One region of the Actinomadura rubrobrunea NBRC 15275 genome, then DNA from elsewhere that is predicted to be linked to it. Evidence: riboswitches for the same ligand, from Rfam matches in the RefSeq annotation. Region 1 holds a riboswitch; the other holds the start of a gene.

Region 1 (6,977 bases):
TGCCCTCCTCGACGGCCGCCTTGGCGTTGCGGACGGCGTCCTCGATGCGGTGCTTGCGCTCCTTCAGCTCGACCTCGGTGGCCGCGCCGGCCTTGATGACCGCCACGCCGCCGGCCAGCTTGGCCAGCCGCTCCTGCAGCTTCTCGCGGTCGTAGTCGGAGTCGGTGTTCTCGATCTCGACCCGGATCTGGTTGACCCGGCCCGCGATCTCGTTGGCGTCGCCGGCACCGTCGACGATCGTCGTCTCCTCCTTGGTGACGACGACCTTGCGGGCGCGGCCCAGCATGTCGATGGTGGTGTTCTCCAGCTTCAGACCGACGTCCTCGCTGATGACCTGGCCGCCGGTCAGGGTGGCGATGTCGCCCAGCATGGCCTTGCGGCGGTCGCCGAAGCCGGGGGCCTTGACCGCCACCGACTTGAAGATGCCGCGGATCTTGTTGACGATCAGGGTGGCCAGGGCCTCGCCCTCGACGTCCTCGGCGATCAGCAGCAGCGGCTTGCCGGCCTGCATGACCGCCTCGAGGACCGGCAGCAGGTCCTTGTTGGCGGACACCTTGCCCTGAACGATCAGGATGTAGGGGTCCTCCAGGACCGCCTCCATGCGCTCAGGGTCGCTCACGAAGTAGTGCGAGATGTAGCCCTTGTCGAAGCGCATACCCTCGGTGAGCTCCAGCTCGAGCCCGAAGGTCTGGCTCTCCTCGACGGTGATGACGCCTTCCTTGCCGACCTTGTCCATCGCCTCGGCGATCATCTCGCCGATCTGGGTGTCGCCGGCGGAGATGGAGGCGGTGGAGGCGATCTGCTCCTTGGTCTCGACGTCCTTGGCGAGCTTGGACAGCTCCTCGCTGACCCGCTCGACCGCGGCCTCGATGCCGCGCTTGAGCGACATCGGGTTGGCGCCGGCGGCGACGTTGCGCAGGCCCTCGCGCACCAGGGCCTGGGCGAGCACGGTGGCGGTCGTGGTGCCGTCACCGGCCACGTCGTCGGTCTTCTTGGCGACCTCCTTGACCAGCTCGGCGCCGATCTTCTCCCAGGGGTCCTCCAGCTCGATCTCCTTGGCGATCGAGACACCGTCGTTGGTGATGGTGGGGGCGCCCCACTTCTTCTCCAGAACGACGTTGCGACCCTTGGGACCAAGGGTGACCTTGACGGCGTCCGCGAGCTGGTTCATACCGCGCTCGAGGCCGCGCCGGGCATCCTCGTCGAACGAGATCATCTTTGCAGCCATAGGCTCCAGTCCTCCCGGAACAGGGTGGCCTTACGGATCGAGCCGATGCCCGCGACGGACGACCTGCCCGACGGCTGCCATTCCGCCGCCGGAGGCATGGCCTCATCGCCCCGACCCACACTGTGGGATTGTCACTCTCCACAGTAGAGTGCCAACGACGTGTTTAGCACTCCACCCCGCCGAGTGCAAGCGACCGCAAACGGCGCCGAACAACGCCCCGTTTGCCCGCCGAACGTACTCTGACCTGCACTTTCGCGAGGTGACGGACGAGCGCGGGAGCGCCCTGCGCCACCCCTCGGCGGCCGCTCAGGGCCCGGCGTTCGCCCAGCGCTGACCTCAGCGCCACGTCGCCTCAGGGCCCGTACCCGATACCCCCGCACGGACACCTGCCCCCTCATTCCGCCGCTCCGAAACAACGCAGCCCGCCACCGCCGGGCCGCATGACGCGAACGCGAGGAAGGGACGCGACCTGCCGCACACGCCCGCCCTGACGGGCCGACAACAGGCCGTCACCCTCCTGGCCATGCGGACGCCAGAAGAAACGCACAGGCGCGGCGACGCCACGGTGCGACACCGCCTACGCTGCCTACGCTGAACGCTCACACCGCCTCAGCGTCCACGCCCCCATCGCAACAACGCTGAGGTGCAAAGAAGACGACACAATCGCGCCGTCGCCTGCTAGGCCAGAACGCCCTTCATTACTCCACCGCCGGAGCGCGAGCGGTCGAACATCGCCCTCGGACATCGCCCTCGAAGCGGGCCTGCTCGATAGTCGGCGGCCACGAACACGATGCGAGGCCGACCACCATGTCCAGACACTCGTTGAAGCGGCCCCGCGCCTCGCCGAGGTCGAGCCCCGAAGTTGTCGAACTCGATGCTCTGGTAGCCGTGGTGGACGCAGGACGGCTTCGAGTACAAGGGGCGCTACCACCGGACCAAGCGCCCGCTGGCGTTGACGCCGCGTCCGCTGCAGAAGCCGCACGCCGCTGCACGTCACTTCAAGCTTCACCCGCGTAGGGGGGCAGCCAGGGTGGTTTCGCCGTCGCGCGATGCCGCTGCAGTGCGTGCGCATCGTAGCTCGCGCCCGGAAACGGCGCGGTCGCACCCGAGACGCGTCACCGTGCCCACGAGGCACGCGGCATCACAACGCTGCGATCTTCTCGTCTCGCGGACGGCCGGTGTCTTCTCAACCGTTCACCGGACTGTCCGGGACCAAGGGGCGGCGGCGCTCGGGCCGCTACGCGGGCGACACCCGGACGCCCTGAGCACGCGGTGTGGGCGCCGGTCACCGGGCGGCCGCGCCAGTCCGCGCATCCTGTCAACGCCTCGCCGGCAGCCGCTCGCCGGCAATCGCCAGGTCGCGCTGCCGTCCGACCATGGCCTTCGGCGGGCTCTCCGTTCGTCCGGCCATTCGTTCCGTCGGCGCGGGAGACGCACGTTCACCAGGACCCCCGCGGGAGGGCGTTTCGCCGGGCGATGGCGCTGAAGCGTGTGGGTAGCGGGCTCGTGTGCGGAGAAAGGTGTGGCCCGCCGGCCGAGGTTCGGCTCGGGCGGCGGGCCGGTGAGGGTGAGGTCAGCCGCCCGCGACGGCCGGGATGATGGAGATCTGGGTGCCCTCGGGGGTCGGGGTGTCCAGGCCCTGGGCGAACCGGACGTCCTCGTCGCCCACGTACACGTTCACGAAGCGGCGGATGGCGCCCTTGTCGTCCAGGATGCGCGCGGAGATCCCGGAGTAGTTGGCCTCCAGGTCGGCGACGACCGCGCGCAGCGTGGCGCCCTCGGCCTTGACCTCCGCCTCGCCGCCGGTGTAGCTCCGCAGGATCGTCGGGATCCGCACGGACACGGTGCTCATGGTGGCTCCTCGAAGTGCTCGGGTCGTACGACGGGACGCGGGGCCGGTCAGGCCAGACCCGCGGCGCGGAACGCCTCCAGGGTGGGGGCGATGTTCGCGGTCGGGGCGACGACAGGGGCGACGGCGTCCAGGGTCTTCAGCCCGTCCCCGGAGTTGATGATCACGGTCTCGGCCTCGGGGTCGAGGGCGCCGGTCTCGGTCAGCTTCCGCAGGGTGGCGACGGTGACGCCGCCCGCGGTCTCGCCGAAGACGCCCTCGGTGCGGGCCAGCAGCCGGATGCCCTCGACGACCTGCTCGTCGCTGACGTCCTCCACCGCGCCGCCGGTGCGGCGCACCACGTCGAGCACGTAGGGGCCGTCGGCCGGGTTGCCGATGGCCAGCGACTTGGCGATGGTGTCGGGCTTGACCGGCCGGACGACGTCGTGGCCCTGCTTGAACGCGGCCGCCACCGGCGAGCACCCGGTGGCCTGGGCGCCGAACACCCGGTACGGCTTGTCCTCGACCAGGCCCAGCTTGATCAGCTCCTGGAACGCCTTGTCGATCTTGGTGAGCTGGGAGCCGGAGGCGACCGGGATCACGATCTGGTCGGGCAGCCGCCAGCCGAGCTGCTCGGCGATCTCGTAGCCCAGGGTCTTGGAGCCCTCGGCGTAGTAGGGGCGCACGTTGACGTTGACGAACGCCCAGTCCTCCTGCTCGCCGGCGATCTCGGAGGCCAGCCGGTTGACGTCGTCGTAGTTGCCGTCGACGGTGACGAACGTGCCGCCGTACACCGCCGTGGTGAGGATCTTCTGCTGCTCCAGGTCGGACGGGACGAACACCGCGCTGCGGATGCCCGCCCGGGCCGCGGCCGCCGCCACCGCGTTGGCCAGGTTGCCGGTGGACGGGCAGGCCAGCACCTTGAAGCCGAGCTCGCGGGCGGCGGCCAGCGCGACCGCGACCACGCGGTCCTTGAACGAGTGCGTCGGGTTGCCGCTGTCGTCCTTGACCCACAGCCGCCGCAGGCCCAGCGCCTCGGCGAGCTGGTCGGCGCGGACCAGGCGGGTCAGGCCGGGCTCGGTGTTGGGCGTCTCGGCCACGGCGGCCGGCACCGGCAGCAGCCCGCGGTAGCGCCAGATGTTGCGCGGCCCGGCCTCGATGCCGGCGCGGGAGACGTCCCCGAAGTCGTAGGCGATCTCCAGCGGGCCGAAACACTCCTCGCAGGCGTAGAACGGGCCGAGGTCGCGGGTGTGGCCGCATTCGCGGCAGGTGAGAGCGGTCGCCGGTCCGAGATCGACGGCAGGCGTCACAGCCATGTAGCGAGGCCTTTCTCCCCATCTTTCCTGCGCCACCTTGGTCGCAGGCCGGAGTTGGCACCATTTCCCGGCCGGCCTCGCAGGATCGCGAGCGCGGACGAACCGGGTGGTTGCCGGGGCTTCACAGGGCCGGTCCCTCCACCCCTCTGGATGAGCGTTGTTCAGTTGTCGCGTCGGTCGACGTGTCGCCGCGTCCGCCCACTGGGAACGTTCCTTCGCCGGACGTTCCGCATGAGCGGTATCACGTCGTATGCGCGACTTTACATGATCTGACCGGTTAGCGGACAGGTCGGTCTCGCACTGTGAGACATTACCCGCGCCGCCGCCGGATCACTCGGCGGCGGGCCGGGCGGCCGGACGAAATCGGGCTGTGCGCGGCTCCAGGCCGACGCATCGCGTTGAGGCGGCCCGTGAACTCGTCCGAACAGGCGCCGTGAAAGGACGCGGGCGTCGGGCGGTCGGGCATGCGCCGTCCCGCGATTGAACTACAGGAAGCGCTGGTCAAAGGGGTCTCCCCTATCCCGAAGGTCACTTTGATGCTCCCACTGAGCACCTGAGACCCTGCCCGTATGAGCCAAGTGCTGGTCGCGTCCAACCGCGGCCCGGTGTCGTTCTCCTTCTCCGGCGACGGCGCGCTCATCCCGCGCCGCGGCGGGGGCGGCCTGGTGTCGGCGCTGGCCGCGATGACGGGCGACGTCCGGAATCCGGACGTGCTGTGGGTGTGCGCGGCGCTCGGCGACGCGGACCGTTCGGCCGCCCGGCGCGCCCCCGGCGGCAGGCTGGGCCTGGACGGCCACGACACCGGCGGCGCGGCCGTGCGCATGCTCGACATACCGGCGGCCACATTCCACCGGGCCTACAACGCCGTGGCGAACGCGACGCTGTGGTTCGTCCACCACCTGATGTACGACACGCCCCGCGCCCCGCACTTCGACGCGCGGACTCGGCGCGACTGGCAGTCCTACGAGGCCTACAACGCGGCGTTCGCCGACGCCCTGGCACGCGACGCCGCCCCCGGCGCCAAGGTTGCGATCCAGGACTACCACCTGTCGCTGGCGCCGCGCATGCTGCGCGACCGCCGCCCCGACCTGAGGATCGTGCACTTCTCGCACACGCCGTGGGCGCCCCCCGAGTACTTCCGGCTGCTGCCCGACGACATCGGCGCGGCGGTGCTGGACGGCATCCTCGGCGCCGACCACGCCGGCTTCCTCGCCGAACGGTGGGCGGCGGCGTTCCTGGACTGCTGCGAGCCGCTGCCGGGCGCGCGGGTCGACCGCGCGGCCCGGACCGTCACACGCGCCGGGCACGTCACGCGAGTCGGGGTGCACCCGCTCGGCGTCGACGGGGACGCGCTGCGGGCGCGCGCCGCCGAGCCGGACGTGGCCGAACGCCGGCGGGCGCTGCGCGAGCGGGTCGGCGACCGCCGGCTGATCCTGCGGGTCGACCGGACCGAGCCGTCCAAGAACATCGTGCGCGGCCTCGCCGCCTACCGGGAGCTGCTGGCCCGCCATCCCGAGTGGCACGGCCGCGTGGTGCACCTGGCGTTCGCGTACCCGTCGCGGCACGACCTGCACGAGTACCGCGAGTACACCGCGCAGGTGCGGCGGCTGGCCGGGCAGATCGCCGACGAGTACGGCACCGCGGCGTGGGAGCCGCTGATCCTGGAGGTCGAGGACGACCATCCGCGGTCGCTGGCCGCCTACGGGCTGGCCGACGTGCTGGTGGTCAACCCGATCCGCGACGGCATGAACCTGGTCGCCAAGGAGGGGCCGGTGCTGTCGGAGCGCGGCTGCGCGCTGGTGCTGTCGCGGGAGGCGGGCGCGGCGGCCGAGCTGGCGGACGACGCGCTGACGGTCAACCCGTACGACGTGTCGCAGACCGCCGAGGCGCTGCACCGGGCCCTGCTGATGCCGCCCGACCGCCGCGCCGAACGCTGCGCGCGCCTGGCCGCCGCGGCCACCGCGCTGCCGCCGCGCCGCTGGTTCGCCGAGCAGCTGGCCGCCCTCGACTGACGCCCCGGCTCCCTCGAGGCCGCGGCACCGGCGGCGGCGCGGCGGCCGTCCTCAGCGCCCCGAGTGGCCGCTGCGCGCCGGCTCGCCGCACCGTTCGGCCAGGGGAACGGAAGCGAGCGGGGACTCCGTGCTGACGGACTGCGACGGGGGCTCGACGATGAGCGGAGCGGGCCCGGTGTGCTCGGTGGTGAGCAGCGACACGACCGGATTGGGCTCGTTGCGCGTCCGCCAGCGCTCCCGAATCCGCTGCTTGGTCTGCGACATGCGGCGGTGGGCGCTGACCTTGGCGAGCCGGGCGAGCTGTCCGCGCGTGGGGCGGGGCGCGCCGCTCGGCTCGTAGCCGTACTCGGCGAGCCGCTCTCCGAACGCCGCCTCGGCCAGGCCGATCTCCCACGGCTCCAGCCGCCGCGCCCAAGAGCCCACGCGACCGCTGTCGACGGCGCCGTGCGTGCGGCGGTGCCATTTCTTGCTCGGCGGGACGGTCTTGCGCGCGAGCCTGTGCGGCTCGGTCATGGCGGGGTCGTACTCCTCGCCGAGGAACGCGCACAGCCGCATCAGCTCGTCGGCGGGGTCGGCGACGAGCCGTTCGTACT
Region 2 (6,977 bases), on a different contig from region 1:
GGCCGGAGGCTCGTTCGGCGCGGCGGCGGGGGACGCGGGAGCGGAAGGTCCCTGCGCGGCGTTCGGCACTGCGGGCGTCGCGGGCTCACTGGCGCCAGGGACGTCACCAGGCGCCGGGACGTCACCGGCCGATGCGGGCGCGGCCGTCCGGTCGGCCGCGGGTTCCGTGCGAGGGACGGTGGGCAGCGCGTGCGCACCGGTCGCTTCGGCCGACCGGACGTCTCGGGACGCGACGTCCGACGGCTGACCGTCGGTCGGGACGCCGGTCGGGACGGCGTTCGGGACGCTGGACGGCGCGTCCTGCGACGGGGCGCCGGCGGAGGGGACCGCGGCCGGCGCGGCGAGGGGACGGCCGGCCCGCGGCGGCCGGGGGTCGCCGTCGGCGAGCTGCCGGACGAACCAGCCGGGCAGCCGACCCTCGATCGGCAGCGCCACGTCCCGAAGGTCGCGGGCGGGCGCGTCGACCGCCAGCCACCAGCGCGGATGCGGCCAGCTCTGCGCCAGGTCGGCGAACTTCAACCGGACGAAGTGCTGGTAGGCCGGGCCGAGGCAGGCGCGCATGGCGGCGGGCGAGGTGTAGGCCAGCACGTGGGTGCGGCCGTCCTCGTCCTGGGTCGGCCACGTCGGCTGCGCCTGGTTGGCGAGCACGTCGTCGATGAGGTCCGGGGGCACGGGCAGCACCAGCTCGCTCTCGGCGAGCAGACGGAAGTACGCCTCCGGGTCCCCCGCCCGCACCGTCTCGTGCAGTCGGCGCTCCAGTTCCGACGTGGGTCGCCACGCGTCGGCCACGGTCGCCACCCCCCTGATTCAAGCCGCGCTGTCCCTGCTGTACCCCGCCCTGACGCGTCTAGGTACGGACTTGCCTACGCTACATGGGCGAACAGGGCGAAAGGGTCTCGACTTCCGCGCTCCCGGACGCGGCTGCGAGGCGGCGTCGGCTATCCCCGCCGGGCCGCGGCCTCCGGCGCGCGTCCGTGCGGACGGACCCGCGAACCTGCGTGCACCGGCGCGGAGCCCGCGGAGCGCGCCAGCTCGCCCAGCGCGTCGACCAGGCGGTCGACGTGCTCCTCGGTCGTTCCCAGGCCCAGGCTGGCCCGAACCGCCGAGTCCGGGGCGGAGGCGTTCGCGCAGCCGCCCTCTCCGGCCGCGTGCGCCGCGCCGGACCGGTCGGCCGGCCGGTCGGCCAGCAGGCGCCGCACGAAGGGATGAGCGCAGAACTTCCCGTCCCGGACGCCGATGCCGTGCTCACCGGACAGCCTAAGCGCCACGTCGCGCGCGTTCCAGCCGTCGACGGTGAAGGACACGATACCGACGCGCGGGTGGCGCTCCCCCCACAGGTTCAGTTCCCGAACCGCCGGGATGCGGGCCAGTCCGCGGCGCAGCCGGGCCAGCAGCCGCTCCTCGTGGGCGACGAGCGCGTCCCACCCGGCCGCGGTCAGGGTCTCGCACGCCGCCGCCAGCGCCACCACGCCCAGCACGTTCGGGGTGCCCGCCTCGTGCCGCTGCTGCGGGTCGGCCGCCCAGCGGGTCGATTCCCCCACCGAGGCGCTGGCGCCGCCGCCCTTGAGGTACGGCTCGGCGGCGCGCAGCCAGTCGGACCGCCCCGCCAGCACTCCCGCGCCGAACGGCGCGTACAGCTTGTGCCCGGAGAACGCGACGTAGTCCAGGCCGAGCGCGGACATGTCCAGGGGGCGGTGCGGGACGAGCTGGGCGGCGTCCACGGCGATGCGGGCGCCGCGCCGCCGCGCCGCCTGCGCCAGCTCGCCGATCGGCCACAGCTCGCCGGTCACGTTGGACGCCGCCGTGACCACGAGCAGCCGCGGGCCCTGCGGCGCGGCGGCCAGCGCCCGGTCGGCGGCGGCGATCGCCTCGGACGGGGTGGCGGGCGCGGGCAGCCGCACGGCGCGCTTCCAGGGCAGGAGGGTGGCGTGGTGCTCGGTCTCGAACACCACGACGGTGGTGCCGGGCGGGAGCGCGTGCGCCAGCAGGTTCATCGCGTCGGTGGTGTTGCGGGTGAACACCACCGACGCCCGTTCCCAGGCGCCGAGGAACGACCGAACCGTCTCGCGCGCGCGTTCGTACGCGGCGGTGGTGACCTGAGAGGCGTACCCGGCGCCGCGGTGCACGCTGCTGTAGTACGGCAGCGCCCGGGTGACGGCCTCCTGCACCGCCTCCAGACACGGCGCGCTGGCGGCGTAGTCGAAGTTGGCGTACGGGACCCGGCGTCCGTCCTCCAGCGGCACCGGGACGTCCGCGCCGACCACTTTCGGCAGCCGAGTGGGCGCCGACGCGTCTTTCGGCGTCCAAGGCTGCAGAGGGGAGACGTGGGTGAGCGTGGCGGCAGTGGACATGCGTACGACCTCCTTCAGGATCCAGGGATCCCGGGAGGAGTCCGCGGGATCCGCGCTTGCCGGACGCGTTCCGCGTCGTCCGGCCAGGTCCTCACCCGGGGCACCCCATCGCGGACGAAGGGTTGCCGGCCAGCGAGCCGGGGCTTGACGCTGGCGCTCTTGACCTTGTGCGGAAGTATATGCGGAGCCGATGGGCGATCGAAGGGGGGATGCGATGCGGTACGGGACGGCCGTGAGGCTGGCCCACGGGCTGGCGCTGCTCGGCGCGGCCTGGACGCTGACCGGGTGCGGGGCCGGCAACACCGACGAGGTGTGCGCCGACACCAAGAAGGCCTTCCAGCAGTACCTCACCCAGGTGCGGACCGTGTCGGCGAACGACCCGGCGCAGTGGCGGCAGGCCACCGACCAGTTCGCCGGACGCATCGACGGATTGGCCCGCCAGGCGGAGGACGAGAAGCTGAAGAAGGCGCTCAAGACGGAGGCGACCCGCCTGCGCGGCGCCGCCGCCGGTGTGGGCACCGGCGACGCGTCACAGCTCAACGCCGTGATGAGCGACGCCCCCGACCGCATCGGCAAGGCCTGCGACTAGCGCGCTCGCCGGCAAGCGGGCGCCGAGCCTGCCGGCGGGTGCGCACCCCTTCGAGCGGGCCGATGCCGTGCGAGGAGAACCCTCGAGCGGGCGTCGCCTGCGGACCTGCGGAGCCCTTGCGGCGGCGCGAAGAGGCAGCGAACGTGCTGAGGGGCCCGGCGAGGTGTTTCGCCGGGCCCCTCTCACGGTCTCGGCCTACAGGGGGCCGACCGCGGTGTCGCTAGGCGCCGCAGCCGTTCGCCCGCACGAGTCGTCCGCCGGCGCGAGCGGCCCGCTTGCGGACGCGGCACGCCGGACGTCGGGCGCGCGGATGCTAGTCGCGGGTCTCCGGGCGCGGCGGGGTGACGATGCCGCCGTCTCCGCCGTCTCCGCGTCCGCCGCCGGGGTCGTCGACGCCCCCGTCGTTGCCGCCGTCGCCGCCTCCGGTGCCCCCGTCGGACGGGGTCTCCGGTTCGCTGGGGGAGTCCACCGGCGGCCTCGGCCGGACCGGACGCTGCGGCGTGGACGGACGCTGCTCCGGGTCACGCGTCGTCGGCGCGCCGTTCTGCCGGTCGTACGCGTCGCCGTCGTAGCTCCCCGGGGACACCGAGGGCGGACCGAAGTCCTTGGGCTCGATGTGCTTGAGGTTCACCGCGCGGCTGACGTAGGCGTTCCAGATCTGCGCGGGCAGCTGCCCGCCGTACACGCCGTACCCGGGGATGACCAGCGGCTTGCCGTCGCTGCGGAACATCGCCACCGTCGTCGCCAGCTGCGGGATGAACCCGTTGAACCAGATCGCCCGGCCCTCGTCGGTGGTGCCGGTCTTGCCCGCCACGTCCCGGCCGTCGGCCAGCCGGGCGTTCTGGCCGGTGCCCGCCTCCACCACGCGCCGCATGGCGAACGTGGCGTCCCGCGCCACCTGCTCGTCGAACACCCGCCGCCCCTTCTCCGTGAAGGTGGTGGTCTTGCCGGTGTTGTCGGTGACCGACTTCACCACGTACGGCGTGCGGTACACGCCCTCGGCCGCGAACGTGGCGTACACGCCCGCCTGCTGGACCGGGTGCACCGAGATCGTCCCCAGCGGGAAGGTCGGGTAGTTGTTGGCGCCGTTGGCGGTCAGCTGCGCCTTCGGGATGCCCATCTTCTCGGCCATCTTGGTGACCTTGTTGAGGCCGACCCGCTGGCCGAGGTTGACGTAGGCGGTGTTGACCGAGTTCTGCGTGGCCGTGACCAGATTGATCGTGCCGTAGCTGCGGTTGCCGTCGTTGTGGATCGGCGTGCCGTTGTAGTACTGCGGCGAGCTGCCGTCCACGTAGGTGTTCAGGCTCATCCCGCTGTCCAGCGCGGCGGCCAGCACGATCGGCTTGAACCCGGACCCCGCCTGCGCCCAGTCGCTGAACGCGCTGCTGAGCGCCTCCTCCAGGTAGCCGCGCCCGCCGTAGAACGCCACGACCTGCCCGGTGGCCGGGTCGATCGAGACCAGCCCGGTGCGGATCTTGCGGTTCATCCCCTTCGGCAGGGTGCCGCGCACCGCCTCCTGCGCGGCGTCCATCAGCTCCTTGTCGAACGTGGTGGTGATCTTCAGGCCGCTGCGGTTGATCTCGTCCTCGGTGTAGCCGCGCCGCTCGATCAGCTCGCGCTTGGCCACGTTGACCATGTAGCCCTTCTGGCCGCCCAGGATGTTGGTGACCTTCTGCTTGATGGGCTGCGGGAACGTCATCCGCGCCGCCTCTTCCGAGGTGATCGCGCCGTCGCGGACCATGTTGTTCAGCACGGCGCGCCAGCGGGCCTCGGCGTAGGCGCGCGTGGAGCCGGTCGGGTCGGCGAAGTTGCTCGGCTGCTGGATCGCCGCCGCCAGGTACGCCCCCTCGGCCGGGGTCAGCCGGCTCACGTCCTTGCCGTAGTACGCCCGCGCGGCGGCCTGCACGCCGTAGGCGTCGCGGCCGAAGTAGATGGTGTTGAGGTACTGCTCCAGGATCCAGTCCTTGGACTTCTCCCGGCCCACCTTCAAGGAGACCATGATCTCCTTGAGCTTGCGGCTGATCGACCGCTCCTTGCCGATGCCGCCGTAGTAGTTGCGGACCATCTGCTGGGTGATGGTGGACCCGCCCTGCAGCTGCTCGCCGGAGACCGTCGACCAGAAGGCGCGCAGGGTGCCCTGCAGCGACACCCCGGGATCCTCGTAGAAGCTGCGGTTCTCGGCGGCGATCACCGCGTCGCGCACGCCCTTGGGGATCGTCTGGAGGCGGACCGCGTCCCGGTTGACGCCGGTCTTGGCGATCGGCGTCTTGCCGTCGGAGTACAGGAACGTGGGGCCTTGCGCGAGGGCCTCCTCCTGGGGGGACGGGACCGGTGTCAGCAGGTACGCCACACCGAACGCGGCCACGGCGAGTCCGACGACGCCGAGCAGCACGAACAGCGCCCGCCGCCCGATGCGCGCCGCCTTGCCCCGCGGCTTGCCGCGTCTGCCGTCCATACCCCCCTTCCGCCTCTTCCCGGTCGGCCCCTTCGGGGGCTTGCCCGCCCCCGTGCTCTTCACGTCGGTCTTCGGTTCGGCGGCGGACGTCTTCGCCGTCGCCGAAGCGCTGTTCTGCTTCGTACCCGCGTCGTCACCGTCGGCAACGCCCGCCGCGTCCGCTGCGTCGCCGTCGCCCTCGCGGACTGCTGCGGCGCCGGTGGCGGCGCTCGCCTTCTCCGACGGGGACGGCGAGTCGGCGGACGCGGTGGAGGCGTGCGCGGAATCGGACGACTCGACGACGGTGAGGTCGGGAGTCGTCGCCGCGGCGGCCCCCTCGTTCGGGACGGTGGCGTCTTCGGCGGCGCCCTGGTCCGAGGCGGCGTCCGGCACCGTGGTCCCGGCGGCGTCCGCGTGGTCGGGGGCGTCGTCCGGTGCGGAGCCGGACTCGGCGGCGGACTCTGCGTCGTGCGAGGACGCGACGGTGCCCGACCCTACGGCCCCGTCGTGGTCCCGGTCGAGGACGTCCGCGGCGAGTTCCTCGTCGGATCCGGATTCCGTCCCCGTCTCCGTGCCCGTCCCCGTGCCCGTCTCCGTGCCCGTCTCCGTGGCGGTCGTCGCGGTGTCGGCCGCCGTGACGACGATCGTGTCGGCGTCGGGGCGGCCGGACGCGTCGCCGGGCGCCGCGCCGTCGTCGGAGTCGGACTCGGCGGCGGCGTCCCCCTCGCCTTGAGAAGGCGCGGCCAGGGTCACGGTCTCGCCGGGATCGGCCGTGTCGGCCGTGCCCGGCTCCTCGTCGGCCCCCTCGTCGGAGACGCCGGGCTCCCCGTCGGGTGCGGCGTCCTCCGGAGACTCGACGGGGGCGAGGTCAGGCGTCGTCGCCTCGGCGCCGTCGCCGGCGGGCGGGACGGCGGGGGCGGTGTCCGTGCCGGAGTCGGGGGACTCGGCGGTCTCCGCCTCGGTGTCGGCGGCGGTGTCGGCGGGGGACGCGGTGCCCGTGGCGGACGCGGCGGCGGCCTCGGCTTCGGACCGGCCGGTGTCCTCGGACGCCTGCGCGTCGGCCTGCGCGTCGTCGGTCGCCACCGCGGTGTCGGCGGGCTTCTCGGTGGAGCTCGTGGCGCCGTCCCCGGTGTCCGCCTCGGTCGCGGGCGGTGCGGTCTCGCCGTCCGCGGGATCGGCCGTGTCGGCCGTGGGGTTCTGGTCGAGGTTGTCCTCGTCCGGCCCGGCAGGCTCGGTCCCTCCCGGGCTCCTGTCAGTGTCGCTCACAAGCCCCCCGTGACGAGTTCGTTACAGACGATAGCGGAGGGGAGTGGGGAATCTGGCCGGTCGCTGCGCACTCCCGTTGGCTTCTCACTACAGGGACGATCAAAAGGTGCGAAGGGTTGTCTCGCCGTCCCCAGCGTGGTTCTCGACACATCACGTTCGCGGCACATCAGGTTCGCGGCGCATCAGGTTCGCGGCGCATCACGTTCTCGACGCATCGCATCGGCGGGCGGAACGACGACGGCGGGGCCCCTCTCGGGTGCCCCGCCGTCGCGCGTCATGCCGTGGGCGGTCCGCCGCGCCGCGTCCTCGGGCGCGGCCTCACCGGAGGGTCACTTGG

Evidence for each region. A riboswitch is a leader RNA that binds a small molecule or an ion and turns the genes downstream of it on or off. The one in region 1 is predicted to bind S-adenosylmethionine.
Region 2: it holds a riboswitch for S-adenosylmethionine, as region 1 does, so the genes downstream of both, AR3_RS25970 (aminotransferase class V-fold PLP-dependent enzyme) here and thrC (threonine synthase) in region 1, are expected to answer to the same signal.

The regions. Positions count from the first base shown of each region.
Region 1 is NZ_BCQU01000078.1:4,001-10,977, forward strand. Features, by position in the region: gene groL (chaperonin GroEL) at 1-1,228, opposite strand, end outside; gene AR3_RS21775 (MoaD/ThiS family protein) at 2,802-3,080, opposite strand; gene thrC (threonine synthase) at 3,128-4,372, opposite strand; SAM riboswitch class I at 4,388-4,529, opposite strand; gene AR3_RS21785 (alpha,alpha-trehalose-phosphate synthase (UDP-forming)) at 4,942-6,384, shown strand; gene AR3_RS21790 (sulfotransferase family protein) at 6,436-6,977, opposite strand, start outside.
Region 2 is NZ_BCQU01000116.1:10,678-17,654, reverse strand. Features, by position in the region: partial or broken gene AR3_RS25975 (SseB family protein) at 1-789, opposite strand, end outside; gene AR3_RS25970 (aminotransferase class V-fold PLP-dependent enzyme) at 939-2,351, opposite strand; SAM riboswitch class IV at 2,399-2,516, opposite strand; gene AR3_RS25965 (DUF8711 family protein) at 2,566-2,940, shown strand; gene AR3_RS30880 (transglycosylase domain-containing protein) at 3,254-6,640, opposite strand; gene AR3_RS25955 (FKBP-type peptidyl-prolyl cis-trans isomerase) at 6,970-6,977, opposite strand, start outside.